2 regions of the Okibacterium endophyticum genome follow, and region 2 is predicted to be linked to the other one. Evidence: predicted binding sites of a transcription regulator. Region 2 holds the regulator's gene; the other holds the start of a gene.

Region 1 (8,966 bases), on a different contig from region 2:
GACACGACCGAGCGTCGGAGCTGACGACACGAACACGAGCGGTGCCCTCACTGCAGCGGGACTGTTATAACGCGTAGGACAGCACCAGGATGATCATGGCCAAGGCAAGCATGCCGAGGCAGTTGATCCAGAACGCTTGCCCGAGGAATCGCGCTTTCAGATGTGCAGCGACCGCGCAGAGGAAGTAGGCGACCACACCGAGGTTCGCGGCGAATCCGATTCCGGAAACCCAGATGCCCGCGATCAGCCCGGCGGCTGCAAGTGTCTTGATGACGATGAGTGTCCACCACCAGTCGCGGGGGAACCTCACCCCGTTCAGGCAGTCGCGGATGAAGGCCGGAGGCCTGACCGACAGCGCGGCATCGGCGAGCAGTACGGCGGCGAGTAGGCTGGGCAGCCACCACAGACTCGGTAGCAAGATCATTGATTCTTCTCCTCTTTCGGACAGAGTGCGGCGAGTGTGTGGTGCAGGTCTTCTCTCAACACCACAGGATCGTCGCTCCCACCCGCAGCCCACATGAACAAGGTGCCCAGATAAGCCCGGTACACCGCTTGCGCGAGCGTGTCACTCCCGGGGCCGAACACCGCGCGGATCTCTCTCACGAGCATTGCGGCGAGTTCGGTGAACACGGTCGAGTCGTGGCGGCCGGCGACAAGGATCGACGCGTAGGCCCGTGCCAGCTCGCCACGACTTGTGAACAGGGCGATGAAGGGGTCCAGCAGCACCATGACCCGATCCGATGCGGACCCGTGAGTCTCGATACCTGACCGGCGCTGGTGGACGCTCTCGATGAGGCGGTCGAAGATGGCTACGAGCAGGGTGCTCTTGTCGCCGACCGCCATCACGGTCCCCACGCTCACTCCCGCCGCCGCGGCAACGTCACGGATTGTCGTGTTGGCGAAGCCCCGCTCGCGGAACAACGCCTCAGACGCAGCGAATACCCTCGACTGGGTTTCACGCCGTGCGGCGTCTCGAATCGCTGCCATCTCCACCGTCCTGAACATGTTCACTGAACACGTTCATCCTAGAGGAATCCCGCGACCTCTTCCACCTCCGAGCGCCACCCCTCCGTGCCATACCGTGGGGCCGTGTGATCGCGCCTGTCTCTACGTTTCTCGCACCGGAACGGAGCTGGGCGTTCAGAAGGGTGGTTCGGTGGGGAGTTCTCGGGGTGGTGGGAGGAGGGCGTCGAGCAGTTCCCGTGCGCGTGACGGCGGACGTGCGGGTGCGGGCGCGGGAGTGGGGAGCCTGTGTGCGGGGTAGGTGAAGTGGGTGTCACCGTGGGGCGAGGACCATTGCAGCACCCCGTCCGGATGCTGGGTCACGTTCCACCGGGTTCGGTGTTTCAGAGTGTGATGTGTACGGCAGAGATGCGCAAGATTCGTGAGCGCGGTCTGGCCCCCGTACTGCCAGTCAACAGTGTGGTCGATGTCACTGTTCCCTGCTTTGCGGTTGCAGCCCGGGAACCGGCAGGTTTGATCCCGGATCCGGAGGGCACGTTTCAGGTCCGCTGGCACGGTGTAGGAGTCACGGCCGACGGAGAGGACGGCGCCGGTCTCGGGGTGGGTGAGGATCCGGGTGAACGAGGGCGCGTTCCCGGCGAGCCGTTTCGCGGTCTCGGGGTCGATGGGCCCGTACCCGTCGAGGGTCGCGGGTTCAGCGTCGAGATCAAGAAGAGTGAGCGCGGGAACGGTGACCATGACCGTGGGCCGGATCGACAGACGCCGATCCCCGATCCCGAGCACCGCCCGGAACCGGGCCAATCCCTCACCAGCATCATCATCTACGGGTGCCGCTGCCAGCGCGGGTGCCCCCGACCCCATCGCGGGTGCCGGTCCGGCTATAGCCGTTTCGGCGGTGGCCGGTGCGCCCGATTCAGCTGTCGTCGGTTCGGCGGCCGCCGGTTCGGAGGTGTCAAGGGGCCCGTCGGCGCCGCCGAGGACATGCCCGGCCACGATCACATCAGCGAGCACGTCAGCAGCGATCTGCTGGATCGTGCGACCATCCACCCCACCCGCACCCTCGTGCAGACTCCGCGCCGCAGCCATCGTCGCCGCGTGAAGCGAGGTCACGATCTCCGCCGTGTGCTTCAACCCGAACCACGCCATCCCATCCGCCGCGGGACTGAACTCCACACCACGACCCCGTTCAGCCTTCACCCGACGCTCACGGATCGTCTCCGGATGCACCCTCTCACGCAACACCCGCGCCGCCACACCGAACCGCGCCGGCGTCATCACCCTCGCGACCGGCAACACCCGCTCCTCGAACCCCGGCACCGCGTCATCGGGCAACGACCACACCTGATCAACGATCACCCTCGCATGCCGATAACCGATCTCCCCCGCAGCCAACGCAGCCCGAGTCAACGGCAACGACTCCTGCAACACACGAGCCTCCTCCACCAGCACACGCACCGACGACTCCGAAACCCGCATCGCCGCGGCCAGCTCCGCGATGAACGACCGATACCCCAACTCATCCACCCGCGACCCCGACAGAACACCAGAATCCAACACCACCCCCGACACGGTCTCTTCAGCACACCGCCTGGCCCGATCAAGCACCACAACCCGCCGCGCCTCAGCCCTGGCCACCTCACGATCCGCCTCAACAACCTCCGCGATCAAAGCCGAAACCTCACCCGCACGACGCGCCGCAGCGGAGCACACCCCGTCATCCGGAGGAGTGCTCTGTTCATCAGCGGCCATACCCGATTCTACCACACATTCGAACATATGTTCTAGTCGTTTCGTGGGTGAAATGCAGGCGCCTGGGAAGCACGAGGGCGACGATCGCGTCGACCTCCATAAGGCGACGCCTGGCGCACGTGCGGAGCTTCTTGAAGAGCGGTTACGTCAGAGCAGGCTCTCCTCGACCTGACGAGCCCCGACAGGCTCCCTACCGGGCGAGCGCCGGCGGGCCGCTGGGCCGATAAGCTATTACTGCACTCAAACCAATAAGCCCAGCAACCACTAACCCCCAGCAGCCACTCACCCGATAACCCACCTGACACACAACAGAAGGATCTTCATGCCCGCGCTCCACTCGCATCGTCGCGCCTCCATCGCCACCCTGGCGATCACCGCGGCGAGCGCCCTGGTTCTCACCGCCTGCGCGCCAGGCACATCCGACGATGCCGCGGCGAACGACCCTGTCACAGGCGGCACACTGACGTATGCGTCCGGTGATGCCGAACCCACCTGCCTCGATCCGCACGTCGGGGGCAACTATCCGCAGGCTCTCATCGCGACGCAGTACCTGGAGTCCCTGGTCTCGCTCGACAACGACGGCAGGGTCATTCCCTGGCTCGCCACCGACTGGACGGAGAGCGACGACGGACTCAGCTGGGAGTTCGCGTTGCGCGACGACGTCACGTTCACAGACGGCACGCCGTTCACCGCCGAGGCCGTGGCCGCCAACATCGCACACGTGCAGAACCCCGAGACCGCGTCATCGACCGGGTACCTGGCTCTCGGCAAGGTCGCGGCGACAGAGGTCGTCGACGAGCACACCATCCGTCTCTCGCTGACCGAACCGGACAGCGCGCTCCTGGAAAGCCTGTCCCAGGTGTGGGTCGCCATGGAGTCGCCCGCCGCTCTCGCGCGCAGCAAAGACGAGAACTGCGCGTCACCGGTGGGCACCGGGCCGTTCATCGTGGAGGAATGGAACAGGCAGGACTCCATCACCCTCGTGCGCAACGAGGACTACAACTCACCGCCCGCGGACTCGGATCTCGACGGACCCGCCTACCTCGACGAGATCGTCTGGCGGTTCATTCCGGACTCCGCGAGCAGATACGCGGCGCTCCAGTCCGGCGAGGTGCAGGTCATCGACAACGCACAGCCTGACACCATCGCGGCCGCGGAGTCGGTGGACACCATCGAGCACCTGAACGCCCCGCGTCCCGGTGCGTCGAACCGGATCGAGCTGAACTCGGGCAAAGCGCCGTTCGACGATGAACGGGTGCGCGAGGCGTTCATTCGCGCCGTCGACGTGAACGACGGAATCGACAGCCTGTTCTTCGGCACCGCCGAGCGTTCCTACTCCGCGCTCTCGAGCCGGGAATCGGCAGCCCTCTCGCTTTCCGAGCTGTTCGAGACCGACCAGGACGAAGCGGCTGAGCTGCTCGACGATGCGGGCTGGGACGAGACGGATGCCGAGGGGTACCGGATCAAAGACGGCGAACGCCTCGTTCTCGATTTTCCCGTCAGCACCAATCAGTCGATCCCCGCTGAACAGTCGTTGTTCGAACAGATCCAGGCGGGCGCGAAGGACGCCGGCTTCGACGTTCGGCTTCATCCGCTCGACCTGTCGAGCTGGTACGCAGCCCTCGCCGAGAACGACTACAACCTGGTGAGCGCGCCATACACGAAGGTCGGCCCAGACGTGCTGCGCATCCTGTACCACTCGTCGAGCATCACCCCGGCGCCGAGCGGGTATTTCGCCAACCTCGCACAGGTGAGCCTGCCCGAGCTCGACAGCCTGCTGTCCGAGGCGAGCAGCACCTCGGACCCCCAGGCCAGGGAGACGCTGTATCACGACGCGCAGCGCATCATTCTCGAGGGGCACTACATCCTTCCCCTCTACGACCAGCAGAACCACTTTCTCTACACATCGTCCCTGCGCGGCCTCCGCGCCATGCCGACGGTCTCGACACCGACCTTCGCCGAGGCGTGGCTCTCGTCGTGACCCTGCCACCACCGTCGACCGAACGACAGCGCCCTCGGCGCGCGGGCGGTCGCCGGTGGTCGTGGCTCCTCGCCAGAATCGGCGGCCTCGCCTTCGTTCTGTGGGCCGCGGCGACAGTGACGTTCTTCAGCATCCGCCTGATCCCCGGAGACCCGGCAGAGGCCATCCTCGGCGGTCCCGGGTCGCAGGCGAGCGAAGAATCGCTCGCGCAGGTGCGGCGGGAGCACGGGCTGGACCGGCCACTCATCGTGCAGTACGGCGACTACCTGCTGCGTCTCGTTCGCGGAGACCTCGGGCAGTCGTACTCGCTCAACCGGCCGGTGGCGTCCGCGATCGGCGAGCAGCTCGGCGCCACGCTCATCCTCGCCCTCTGCGCCCTCGCCGTCGCATGGGTGATCGCACTCGTTATGGCTGTCTGGAGTGTGCAGGGCGGGCGAATGGCGTGGGCCGTCGGCTCCGGGCTCGAACTCGTGGCAGCGGCCGTCCCGCACTTCTGGTTGGGAACCGTGCTGGTGCTCGTGTTCAGCACAACACTCGGCTGGTTGCCGCCGATCAGCGTTCCCGGTGTGCTGGGCCTCATCCTTCCGACCCTCACGCTGGCGCTCCCCCTCGCGGGGTTTCTCGGGCAGGTCATGCGGGAGTCCCTGCTCGCCGCCATGGATTCACAGTTCGTGGTCACCGCACGCGCACGCGGAGAACGCGAATCCGGCATCTTCTGGCGCCACACCCTGCGACACGCGGCGATCCCGGCCGTCGGCCTGTCTGGATGGGCGTTCGGATCCCTGATCAGCGGCGCTGTGGTCGTCGAGACGGTGTTCGCCCGGCAGGGGCTCGGCCGAACCCTTCTCTCGGCCGTGCAGCTTCGGGATGTCACGCTCGTCACGGGAATCGTTCTCGTCGTCGCCCTGGGCTACACGATCGTCACGCTCGTCACCGACATCGCCGACCGCCTGATCGATCCCCGTCTCTCAGGAGCACGCACATGAGGCGTCAGAGGCCGGGCATCGCCGAGATCATCGCGCTCGCGATCGTCGGCATTCTGCTGGTCGCCGCGCTTATGCCCTCTGCGCTCGCCCCGGGCGACCCCCTTGCGGTGTCGCCGACGGATGCCTTTCGGCCACCGTCGTGGGGGCATCCGTTCGGCACGGATGAATCCGGGCGCGACATCTACACCCGTGTCGTGCACGGAACACGAGAGTCGCTGCTGATCGGCGCACTCGCCACGGCCATCGGAATCGGCCTGGCCGCCCTGCTCGGTTTCATCGCCGGCCTCGGGCCCCGCTGGCTCGACTTCGGCACAACGAGGCTGGTCGAAGTGCTCTTCGCGTTCCCCGGACTGCTGCTGGCCCTGCTGTTCATCGTCGTCAACGGTCCGGGCGTGCTCAGCTCGACAATCGCCGTCGGACTGGCCACAGCACCCGGTTATGCACGCATCATCAGATCGCAGGTTCGAACCACCGCGAGCTCTGAGTTCGTGCAGGCGGCACGCGTCTTCGGGCGCAGCCGGCCGGTGATCATCGCCCGCCACATTCTGCCGAACGTGTCTGCCGCGCTCTTCGTGCTCGCGACGCTCGGGCTCGGGCAGGCCATCATCTGGGTGTCATCGCTGAGCTATCTCGGGCTCGGCGCGGTTCCGCCCGCGGCGGAGTGGGGGGCGATGCTCGCCGCCGGGCGCACCTACATCGCGAACTTCTGGTGGATGACCTTCTTTCCCGGTCTCGCGATCGTCGCGAGCGCTGCGGCGGTCACCGTGATCGGCCGCGGGGCGCAGAAGCGCCGGAGGGATGCGCAATGACCACACCGCTCCTTGAGGTGCGTGACCTGACCGTGCGCTTCGGCGCCCGCACGGTTGTCGATGCCGTGTCGTTCTCGGTTCAGGCCGGTGAATGTGTGGCGATCGTCGGCGAGTCCGGCTCAGGCAAGAGCGTGACGGCGCGCAGCATCGTCGGTCTCGCCGGGCCCGGCGCATCCGTGAGCGCCGCGGCGCTCACGGTCTCGGGAACAGACGTGATCACGGCGAACGCCTCTGCGCTGAGGCGCCTTCGGGGCGGTGAGGTGGGCATGATCGCCCAGGACGCCCTGGTCTCGCTCGACCCCCTCCGCCCGGTCGGGCGTGAGATCTCTGACACCCTTGCGCTCCACACCCGGCTGAATGCCTCTGACCGCATGGCCCGTGTGCATAACCTGCTCGAGAACGTCGGACTCGAGCAACCGGCGCTGCGGGCACGGCAGCGCGCCGGAGAGCTCTCGGGCGGGCAACGTCAACGAGCCCTGATCGCGTCTGGCATCGCCGCGCAGCCCCGCCTGCTCGTCGCCGACGAGCCGACGACAGCCCTCGACCGGTCGGTCGAGGCAGGCATCCTGCGGCTGCTCGCCGACCTGCGCGACGAGGGCACCGGCATCCTGCTCGTCTCACACGACCTCTCTGTCGTCAGGAGCGTCGCAGATCGGGTCGTCGTCATGACCTCTGGACTGATCGTCGAAGAAGGACCGACCGCGCGCGTGCTCGAGAATCCGGAGCATCCGTACACCAGACGTCTTCTCGCCGCCGTGCCATCGGGCAAACCGCGCGGCACAGCCCTGTCTGCGGGGGCCGGCGGCTCACCCTCGGCCTCGCACAGAGCGGTGACGTCTGCTGCAGAAGACTCCGGCGATAACCCGGTGCCTGTTCCGCCGCCAGAGGTGCTTCTGCAGGCCGAGAAGCTCTCGCGGACGTTCTGGGTGCACGGCACCGCCGTCGTCGCGGCTCACAACGTCTCGCTCGCGCTGAGCGCCGGGCGCACCCTCGGCCTCGTCGGCGAATCGGGGTCGGGAAAAACGACGATCGCAAAGATGATTCTCGGTCTCGAGCAGCCGGACGGCGGGAGCATAGCCCTGCTCGGCGAGCCGTGGACCGGCATCCGCGAGCGGGAGCGCCGACGCCGGCGAGGGATGCTCGGTGCTGTGTTCCAAGATCCGGCAAGCTCGTTCGATCCACGCTGGAGCGTCGGAAGCATCATCGCCGACGCCGTCACCGGCGGCCGGTCGATTCGCCCACGCACCGTCGAGCGGGCCGTCCGAGACGCACTCGATGCCGTCGGCCTGCACTCCTCGCTGATGACGGCGAGGCCGCGCACCCTCTCGGGCGGCCAGCGCCAACGAGTGGCGATCGCCCGCGCACTGGCCGTCGAACCTCGTGTCCTGGTTCTCGACGAGCCTGTCTCTGCACTCGATCTCTCCATCCAGGCCCAGGTGCTCGACCTTCTCGACGAACTGCAGCGGGAGCGCGGTCTGGCCTACCTGCTGATCTCACACGATCTGGGCGTCATCGAGCACATGAGCGACGAGATCACCGTGATGCGGTTGGGCAGCATCGTCGAGCACGGAGCGACGGCGGACGTCTTGCGAGACCCTCAGCATCCGTATACACGGCATCTGCTCGACACCCGTGCATCTGTCCGGTGAGAACCGGCGTCAGGTGACGATGACGGCCGGTTCCCCGAGCACCGCGCCGAGCTGCTCGTCGACATAGGGCGCCAGCGTCTCTGCGTACACCCAGCTGATGTGATGGGTGTCGCGATAGGCCAGCACACCTCCGACGACCGGCGGGCACTTCTCGTCGACGCAGAAATAATCCGTGAAGTCCACGACGCTGACCCTGTCGTCATCGGTGGAGACCGCCGCATCGACGAGCGGGTCGTCGCCGACGGCATCCGTCTGGTCGACGGCGCATTCCTTCGCGGCCGCCGGTCCGTTCTCGGCGACACAGGGAAGCATGGTCTGCGGCATCAGCGGGGTGTCCCTGACCACAACGATGTTCTCGATGCTCTGCGGCAGGTCGCTCCAGCGATCCTCATAGCCCTTCTCAGCGGTCTTCTGCCAGTCCTCACCCCGCTCCGCTCGCACCGGATTGCTCGATCGGGTCGACGTCACGATCGTGTCTATCTCGCTGTGCGTCTCGAGAAACTCGAGCGCCCCGTCGTTCCAGCCGCGGCAGCTCTCGTTCATCTCGGCGAGCACTTCAGGCGACATGTCGTCTTCGTATCGCTCGGCCGTCGAAAACGGGCACGAGCTCTTGGCGATGACGTACATCCGCCAGTTGCGCTCCGAGACCACCTCGACGAGGGCCGGCAGCCATTGTTCCGCATGCGAATCACCGATGAGGGCGATCGTTCGTGAAGCCTTCTCGGGCTCTGCGCCGTAGTCGCACACCCTCACGTCGGCGCTGCGGATTCCGGTGATGCATCGATCCGGAGGATCGTCGGCAAGGGCAGGATCAGGCACAACCCTCTCG
Region 2 (8,966 bases):
CGTCGCCCCCGTCGGCAGAGATCATTCGTGGCTGGAGCGCTGGCAGGAGCACACTCCCATCGTCTGCGTCGACCGTGCGCCGATCGGGCTGAGAGCTGACACGTTCACCGAAGACGATGCGACGGGTGGCTACCTGGCAACGCAACACCTGATCGAGCACGGACACCGCCGCATCGCCTACCTCGGCGACGCCATCCATCTGTCCACCGAGACCAAGCGACTCGGAGGCTGGCGACGCGCTCTCAGCGAGGCCGGCCTCTCGGATGATGACGACCTCGTCGCCGTGCACGCCTCGGATCTCACAACGACGAGGTTTGCTGTTGAGCGGTTTCGCTCGTTGGATGATCCGCCGACGGCTGTCTTCTCGGCGAACGCTCGCTGCACCATGGCACTCGTCCACGTGCTGCGCGACGATCCGCTCCCGCTCGTGAGCTTCGGCGACTTCCCGATGGCAGACGTCCTCACTCCATCGATTACGGTCATCGACCAGGACCCCACCCGCATCGGCACCCTGGCCGCCGAACGAGTCCTCGCGCGCCTCACAGAGCCGACCGCCGAACTCGAACGAGTGAACGTCATCGACGTCGCCCTGGTCGAGCGCGACTCCTGCCGTATCGGCTCTTAAGACCAGCGTCTAAGACCAGCGCTCGCGATAGCTGACCGGCGTCCGACCGCATTCGCGGGACAGAGCAGCGAAGAAACGAGGGACGCAGCTCTGCGCGCCCGACTCACGCTGCGGAATCGGTGGAACGAGGCTATCCGGTGCGAAGGCTGGCCAGCCAATTCGACAGCAGACGGATGCCCGCATCACCTGACTTCTCGGGATGGAACTGCGTTGCAGAGAGCGGTCCGTTCTCAACAGCGGCAAGAAAGCGACAGCCGTGCGTCGCCCAGGTGAGGTGAGGCTCGGGAAAGGGCCGGGTCACCTCGAGTGTCCAGTTCCTGGCAGCAAACGAGTGCACGAAGTAGAAGCGTTCGTTGTGAAGGCCGTTGAAGAGCACCGAGTCCTCGGGCGCCTCGACGGTGTTCCATCCCATGTGCGGGAGCACTGGAGAGTCGAGCTCGTCGACGACGCCAGGCCACTCGCCGAGGCCCTCGGTGTCGACACCACGTTCCACTCCTCGTTCGAACATGACCTGCATGCCGACACAGATGCCCAGGACGGGGCGACCTCCGGCGAGACGTTTGTCGATGAGGTCGTCGGATGCCGAATCCCTCAGCTGCGCCATCACGGCGCTGAATGCACCGACGCCGGGCACGACCAGCCCGTCGGCTTCGAGGGCGCGCCTGCGGTCGGCTGTGAGTTCGACGTCCGCGCCCGCACGCTCGAGTGCCTTCACGGCAGAGTGCACGTTTCCGCTGCCGTAATCGAGCACAACGACGTTCGAAGCGCCACCGCTCACAGCGCGCCCTTCGTCGACGGGATGCCGGAGACAAGAGGATCGTATGCCTTCGCCTGCCGGAATGCGCGCGCGAACGCTTTGAACTCCGCTTCGGCGATGTGGTGGGGATCACGGCCGGAGATCACGTTGACGTGAACGGTGAGTGCCGCGTTGAACGCGATCGCTTCGAAGACGTGCCTCACCATCGAGCCGGTGAAGTGGCCCCCGATGAGGTGGAACTCGAATCCGGCCGGTTCACCGTCGTGCACCAGAAAAGGCCTGCCCGAGATGTCGACGACCGCCTGCACGAGCGCTTCGTCGAGCGGCACGAGCGCGTCGCCGAAACGCGAGATTCCCGCCTTGGTGCCGAGGGCCTCCCTGATGGCCAGGCCGAGCGCGATTCCGATGTCTTCGACCGTGTGGTGCACATCGATCTCGATGTCGCCCGACGCCCGCACGGTGAGATCGGTGAGCGAGTGCTTCGCGAACGCCGTGAGCAGGTGGTCATAGAACGGAACCGTGGTCTCGATATCGCTCACCCCGGTGCCGTCCAGATCGAGCGTCAGGTCGATGCTCGACTCACTGGTTTCGCGCTGGATGCGCGCGACGCGCTGCGAAGGACTCATGGCGTCGAGTCTAATGCGGCGATCGCCTCGAGGAACGCTGTCGTCTCGGCTTCCGTGCCCGCCGAGACGCGCAGGTGGCCGCGTATTCCGACGTCTCGGATGAGGATGCCGCGCTCGAGAAGCGCCTCGAAGGTCTGCTGAGGATCGTCGACTCCGCCAAACAGCACGAAGTTGCTGTGCGTGCGGTGCGGGCTGTACCCCAAACCACGAAGCCCTGTCGAGATGCGATCGCGTTGCTGCGCGATGTCGTCGACCATGGCGAGCATCTCGTCGCTGTGCGCGAGCGCGGCGGTCGCCGCCGCCTGCGTGAGCGCCGAAAGGTGGTAGGGCAGCCGCACCAGGCGCAGCGCGTCTGTGACGGCGGGGTCCGCCGCCAGATAGCCGAGGCGGGCGCCGGCGAACGCGAACGCCTTGCTCATCGTGCGAGAGACGATGAGCCGTTCGCGCCCGTCGAGCAGCGTGAGTGCGCTTGGGGTGCCCACCGGGGCGAATTCGGCGTATGCCTCATCGACGACGACGATGCCGGGCGCCTGGTCGTAGACAGCGGCGATGGTCTCGATCGAGAGCGGAGTACCCGTTGGATTGTTCGGTGAGCAGAGGAACACCAGGTCGGGCTGCTCGCGCGCGACGGCGGCCGCGGCCGTCTGCGGCGACACCTCGAAGTCGTCGTCCCGGTCTGCGCCGATCCAGCGTGTTCCCGTGCCGGATGCGAGCAGCGGGTACATCGAGTAGGTCGGGCTGAACCCGAGCACGGAGCGACCCGGGCCCCCGAATGCCTGCAGAACCTGCTGGAGGACTTCGTTGGAGCCGTTCGCCGCCCATACGTTGTCTCGTGTGAGCCCGTGTCCGAGATAGGCGGCCAGGCTGTCGCGCAGGCCGGTGAACTCACGATCCGGGTACCTGTTCACCCCGATGACGGCCGCTGCGATGCGCGCCACGATGTCGTGGGCGACTGCTTCGGGAATGGTGTGTGTGTTCTCGTTCACGTTGAGCGCGACAGGCACGGCCTTCTGGGGAGCACCGTACGGGGACTTTCCGCGCAGATCGTCGCGGATAGGAAGGTCGCTGAGTGAGGTCACCCCGCAAGTTTAGCCAGCTAAATTGCCCAGGTTTCACTCGGCGTCTGACGTCACCCCGACGTTTAGTCGACTAAATCGCCCGGAGTTCACTCGGTGTCTGACGCCGAATAGCTCGCCGGGATCGCGATCTGCTGCCCGGGCACGACGTTCGATGAAGACAGACGGTTGAGATCGAGGATCTCGTTGATGACGTCTCTGGGGTCCGCCTGGGGGGCGATGCGAACCGCGACCTGCCACAGCGACTGTCCGGCCTCGATCGTGACGTATTCGAACGACGCGCTGCTCGCCGTCGACGTGGCGACCGCACCGTCGGCATTCAGTCCGAGATAGGCGGCGACGGCGATCACGGGCACGGCAGCGAGTGTCGTGAGCACGAGGCGACCACGACGCGTGATCCGCAGACGTCCCGATGCGCGAGGTGCGGATACGCGAGGTGCGGATACGCGAGGTGCGGATGCGCGAGGCACAGACGCTATGGGCACAGACGCTATGGGCACAGACGTTGTGGGCACAGACGTTGTGCGCTGTGCGCCGACGAGGCCGGCGTGCTCTGCGCCCGCCATATGGGTGACGTACGCGCGTGGTCGGTTCATCCGGTGTCCGCTCATTGTGTTCGTCCTTCCGCCTCTGCTCGTTGTCACGGGCTCTTCCTCCTACAGGCTGCTTCTGTTACGTCCTGCGGTCATCCACCGTCTTCGTATGACCGGCATCCGCAGAGGCCGGTTATAAGAAGATGTGTTCCGAATCTATCTTCGATTGTTCGAAGATGCAAGATGCTTTTCGAAAACCGATGAGAAGAGAGTCGCGACACACTCGAACAGATGTTTGCCTCGCGCCCTTTTCACCGATACAGTTCGTGTGATGGTTGACACTCAATCAGCAACCACCGACACGGGTATCAGCGGCGGCGCCGCGTGAGCGAAAGAAGCACAATGACGGTCAGCGGAACACCGGCAGGCAAGGGCACAACGCGGCGGCGCAAGACCCTGAGCGACAAGCAGCTGGCGATCCTCGAAGTCATCCAGCGATCCGTGAGTCAACGGGGCTATCCGCCGAGCATGCGCGAGATCGGCGACGCGGTCGGCCTTGCCTCGCTCTCGAGCGTGACCCACCAGCTGAACCAGTTGGAGCTCAGCGGATACCTTCGGCGGGATCCGAATCGTCCACGTGCCCTGGAGGTGCTCATCGAGCTGCCGTCGGTCGCGTCCGAGTCGCTCGACTACGAGAACACCACCCCGATCGGCGACGCCGCGATGGTACCCCTGGTCGGCAACATTGCCGCCGGGGTTCCGATCACTGCAGAGCAGCAGGTCGAAGAGGTCTTCCCTCTGCCGCGGCAGCTCGTCGGCAAGGGCGACCTCTTTATGCTGAAGGTCAAGGGCGAGTCGATGATCGACGCCGCCATCTGCGATGGCGACTGGGTGGTCGTACGACAGCAGAGCACCGCCGAGAACGGCGACATCGTTGCGGCCATGCTCGACGGTGAGGCGACAGTCAAGGTGTTCCGCAAGCGAGACGGCCACGTCTGGTTGCTGCCGCGGAACAGCAACTTCGAACCGATCGTCGGTGACCTCGCCGACGTGCTCGGCAAAGTGGTCGCCGTTCTTCGATCCGTCTGACGCGTCACAGTTCGCCCGGATGACGCCGCCGTCGCGGTCATAAGCCTGAGGGTCCGACAAGCAGCCGACGGCGGTCGTTGCCGCCGACGTGGCTGCTGGTGGACGCTCGGCCGCCCTCAGACGGGTGACGCGTCAGGCAGTCACGCCGTCGCGACGCTTGACGATGAACTCATCCACCGATGCGGCGATTTCTTCTGACACCAGTGCGCGAACACGTGTTCCGGCCTCGAGATAGTCGATGTGCATCACACGCGCCCTGCGGTGAAGCATAGAAATGACCTCACCCCTGTCATACGGCACAAGCAGGGTCACCTCGATCGACGGGCTCGGCAAGAGAGCGGAAACCGCCTCGAGAATCTCGTCGATCCCCTCACCAGTGCGAGCTGACGCGAAGACCGCGTCAGGCTCGAGTCCGCGCAGCAGCAGCCGGTCGTCTTCGCTGATCAGATCGGATTTGTTGAAGACGACGAGCTCGGGGATGTCTCGTGCGCCGACGTCGCCGATGACGTCCCTCACCGTGGTCAGCTGTGACGCGGGGTCGGGATGCGACGCGTCGACCACGTGCACGATCAGTTCGGCGTCTGCCACTTCTTCGAGCGTCGAGCGGAAGGCCTCGACGAGCTGATGTGGGAGGTTCCTGACGAAACCGACAGTGTCGACGAGCGTGTATTGACGCCCGTCTTCGGTGCGGGTGCGGCGCACCGTCGCGTCGAGAGTGGCGAAGAGCGCGTTCTCGACCAGCACTCCTGCCTTCGTGATGCGGTTGAGCAGACTCGATTTGCCGGCGTTCGTGTAGCCGGCGATCGCGACGGAGGGCACCTCGTTGCGGTGGCGGTTCGCCCGTTTCGCCTCGCGTGACGGGGCGAAGCCCTTGATCTGCTTGCGCAGCTTCGCCATTCGTGTGTGGATGCGGCGTCTGTCGAGCTCGATCTTCGTCTCACCGGGGCCACGGGAACCCATGCCGGCTCCTGCGCCGCCGACCTGACCACCTGCCTGGCGGCTCATGGATTCACCCCATCCGCGCAGCCGAGGAAGCAGATACTCGAGCTGGGCAAGTTCCACCTGGGCCTTGCCCTCCCTGCTCTTGGCGTGCTGGCTGAAGATGTCGAGGATCACAGCTGTGCGGTCGATCACCTTGACTTTGACCACGTCTTCGAGTGCGCGCCGCTGACTCGGCGCCAGCTCCGTGTCCGCGATGACCGTGTCGGCGCCGAGCGACTGCACGATTGCCCTCAGCTCCTCTGCCTTGCCCCGGCCCAGGTACGTGCTCGGGTCCGGGTGGGGGCGCCGCTGCAGCATCCCGTCGAGCACAACCGCGCCGGCCGTCTCAGCGAGTGCTGCAAGCTCGCGAAGCGAGTTCTCTGCGTCATCGAGCGAACCCTGCGAGTAGACGCCGATGAGAATGACATTCTCGAGTCGCAGCTGGCGATACTCGACCTCTGTGACGTCTTCGAGCTCGGTCGAGAGCCCGGCGACCCGCCGAAGCGCCTGCCGTTCTTCACGATCGAGCTGCTCGCCATCCCGCTCATCATCCTCGCGCAGGGGCCTCTCATCGTTCAGAGCCTCTGCTCGAGCACGTCCAAAGAGGGTGTATCCGCTCGCGTGCGTGTCCGCGCGGTCGAGCACCCGGGACACAACATCGTTGTCTGGGGAGCTGCCATCGGCCTGGTGACGGTCATCGCCGGAATTCTCTGTCATTGACGTTAACCCTAGTTCGTTCTGGTCGAGTACGTTCTTCACTATGGGTAGCGATCACTATTTCACCGGGTCCCCAGGCAGTGACCTGAAGCAACGCAGGATCCGGGTCCGTCTCGCGGGCCGCGAGATCGAGGTCACGACCGCCGGTGGCATCTTCAGCCCCGACCGCGTCGACACGGGCACACAGGTCCTGCTCTCGAACACACCGGCGCCTCCCCCGAGCGGCAATTTTCTCGACCTCGGCTGCGGCTGGGGACCGATCGCCCTGACCCTGGCTATCGAATCGCCCCTCGCGACCGTGTGGGCTGTCGATGTCAACGAACGCGCCCTCGATCTCGTGCGCACGAACGCCGGATCCCTTGGACTCGAGAACGTTCGCGCGGTTCTTCCCTCCGAGGTTCCAGACGAGCTTCGGTTCAGGACGATCTGGTCGAATCCGCCGATCCGGGTCGGAAAGAACGAGCTCCACACGATGCTCGAGCACTGGCTCCCCCGTCTGACGTCCGGATCGGACGCGTGGCTGGTCGTGCAGCGGAACCTCGGGTCAGACAGTCTGCACCGATGGCTCAACGGAGCGCTTCCCGACGACTTCACCGTCACCAGGGCCGCCACGGGCAAGGGGTATCGGGTGCTTCGCGCCAAGCACAGAGTGGCGTCGCCCGCGTGACCAGAGCATCGGCGTGACCGTTCCTACACGAGCATCAGCTCACCGGTATAGACGAGCTCTGCCGGTCCGCTGAGAGCGACGTGTTCGCCGTCCTCGGTCGGGAACATCCGAACGCCGAGCGAGCCGCCCGCGACATCGACCCGCCACTGATTCGGTGCGCCGGCGCCCGCCCAGTGCCTGGTGGCCAGCGCAGCTGCCGCGATGCCCGTCCCACATGAGAGGGTCTCGCCGCTTCCCCTCTCGTGCACACGCATCCTGATTCTCGCGACGCCGTTGCTGATCAGAGGCTCGTGCGGCACAACGAACTCGACGTTCGCACCGTCTGCGGGAACCGGTTCGAGCCGTGGGGCATACGACAGGTCGGCCGCGTCGAGCTCTGCGTCGTCTGCCAGGGCGACGACCACGTGAGGGTTGCCCACGTTGATGCCCAGACCGGGCCGCGCAACCTTCACCTCTTTGGCACGGACGAGTGGCTCACCACCGTCGAGCGACCAACGGCCGAGATCGACCTGGTATCCCGCAGCGGAGAGCTGAACATCCCTCACCCCCGCACGCGTGCCGACGGCAAGCGTCTCGCCCTGGCCGAGCTCGGCCAGCCCGCGATCGATCAGATAGTGCACAAAAACGCGGATGCCGTTCCCGCACATCTCTGCGACCGAGCCGTCGGCGTTGTGGTAATCCATAAACCATTCGGCGTGCGGGTCCTCCGCGAGGGCGGCTGAGCCGGCATCGAGTGCGCGGGACCGCACTGCCCTGATCACACCGTCCGCGCCGATGCCGAAATGGCGGTCGCACACAGCGGCGATCTGCTCAGACGTCATCGGATGTTCACCATCGGGGTCGCTGTAGAGCACGAAGTCGTTGCCGGTTCCGTGGCCCTTGGTGAAATTCAGGGTGAATGACATGGCGTCAAGTCTACGGTTCACCGGAGGGCGGACCGCTGCCGCCATACATCGTGCCCGCACCCTCGTTCGCGGCTCAGAGGATCGACTGCAGTACCTGCTGCAGGAGCATATCGCTGTCGTAATCGAACCAGAGTGCGTCTCGGTATCTGGTGAACCAGCTCATCTGCCGCCTCGCATAACGCCGGGTGAGCTGTTGGGTCAGTTCGATCGCCTGTGCCCGCGTGAGTTCCCCGGTCAGTTCGCCGAGGGCCTGAGCGTATCCGATAGCCCGTCGCGCGGTGACGCCGCTCTCAAGCCCCCGGTCCCGCAACCTCGATACCTCGTCGACGAGCCCGTCGCGCCACATCTGGAGCACACGCCGATCGAGTCTCGTCGTCAGCTCGTTCCGGGGTGCACGGAGCCCGATGATCGTCGCCGGGGTCCAGTAGACCGGTTCATCCGGCAGCGAACCCGACACGGGCTCGCCGGTGATCTCGGCGACCTCGAGCGCCCGAACGATACGCCGTGCGTTCTGCGCGCCGATGCGCGCCGCCGCATCGGGGTCCACGTCTCTCAGCCGGCGATACAGCGCACCGCTTCCCTGCTGCGCCAGTTCATCTTCAAGACGCGCGCGGATCATCGGATCGGATCCGGGGAACTGAAAGTCGAAGATCACGCTCGACACGTACAATCCGGAACCGCCCACGAGGATGGGCCAGTTGCCCCGGTCGAGGATCGCGCCGACGACAGCACGCGCCTCGGTCTGGTATCGGGAAACCGTCGCCTCGTCGGTGACGTCGAGCACGTCGAGCAGATGGTGCGGAACACGTTGCCTGAGCTCGGCCGGGAGTTTGGCCGTGCCGATGTCCATGCCGCGATAGAGCTGCATGGCGTCGGCGTTCACGATTTCGGCACCGGCGCCGCGAGCGTGGAGCTCGCGGGCCAGGTTGAGCGAGAGGTCAGATTTTCCGGTGCCGGTCGGCCCGACGATCGCGATCAGCCTCGGGTCGG

Evidence for each region. The regulator LexA, encoded in region 2, represses DNA repair genes until DNA is damaged. The targets are predictions, from matches to a motif close to TCGAACANNTGTTCGA.
Region 1: ACYVF5_RS07565 (HNH endonuclease signature motif containing protein) is a predicted target of LexA. The motif match lies at 2,732-2,747, and genes of this name have one in related genera.

Annotation. Positions count from the first base shown of each region.
Region 1 covers NZ_BAAGXA010000005.1:690,440-699,405, reverse strand. The annotation lists gene ACYVF5_RS07575 (DoxX family protein) at 65-424, opposite strand; gene ACYVF5_RS07570 (TetR/AcrR family transcriptional regulator) at 421-987, opposite strand; gene ACYVF5_RS07565 (HNH endonuclease signature motif containing protein) at 1,141-2,712, opposite strand; gene ACYVF5_RS07560 (ABC transporter substrate-binding protein) at 3,035-4,693, shown strand; gene ACYVF5_RS07555 (ABC transporter permease) at 4,690-5,679, shown strand; gene ACYVF5_RS07550 (ABC transporter permease) at 5,676-6,488, shown strand; gene ACYVF5_RS07545 (dipeptide ABC transporter ATP-binding protein) at 6,485-8,137, shown strand; gene ACYVF5_RS07540 (acyltransferase family protein) at 8,147-8,966, opposite strand, start outside.
Region 2 covers NZ_BAAGXA010000008.1:150,579-159,544, reverse strand. The annotation lists gene ACYVF5_RS12700 (LacI family DNA-binding transcriptional regulator) at 1-625, shown strand, start outside; gene hisH (imidazole glycerol phosphate synthase subunit HisH) at 756-1,403, opposite strand; gene hisB (imidazoleglycerol-phosphate dehydratase HisB) at 1,400-2,008, opposite strand; gene ACYVF5_RS12685 (histidinol-phosphate transaminase) at 2,005-3,087, opposite strand; gene ACYVF5_RS12680 (LysM peptidoglycan-binding domain-containing protein) at 3,174-3,680, opposite strand; gene lexA (transcriptional repressor LexA) at 4,020-4,706, shown strand; gene hflX (GTPase HflX) at 4,839-6,404, opposite strand; gene ACYVF5_RS12665 (class I SAM-dependent methyltransferase) at 6,448-7,071, shown strand; gene dapF (diaminopimelate epimerase) at 7,095-7,976, opposite strand; gene miaA (tRNA (adenosine(37)-N6)-dimethylallyltransferase MiaA) at 8,050-8,966, opposite strand, start outside.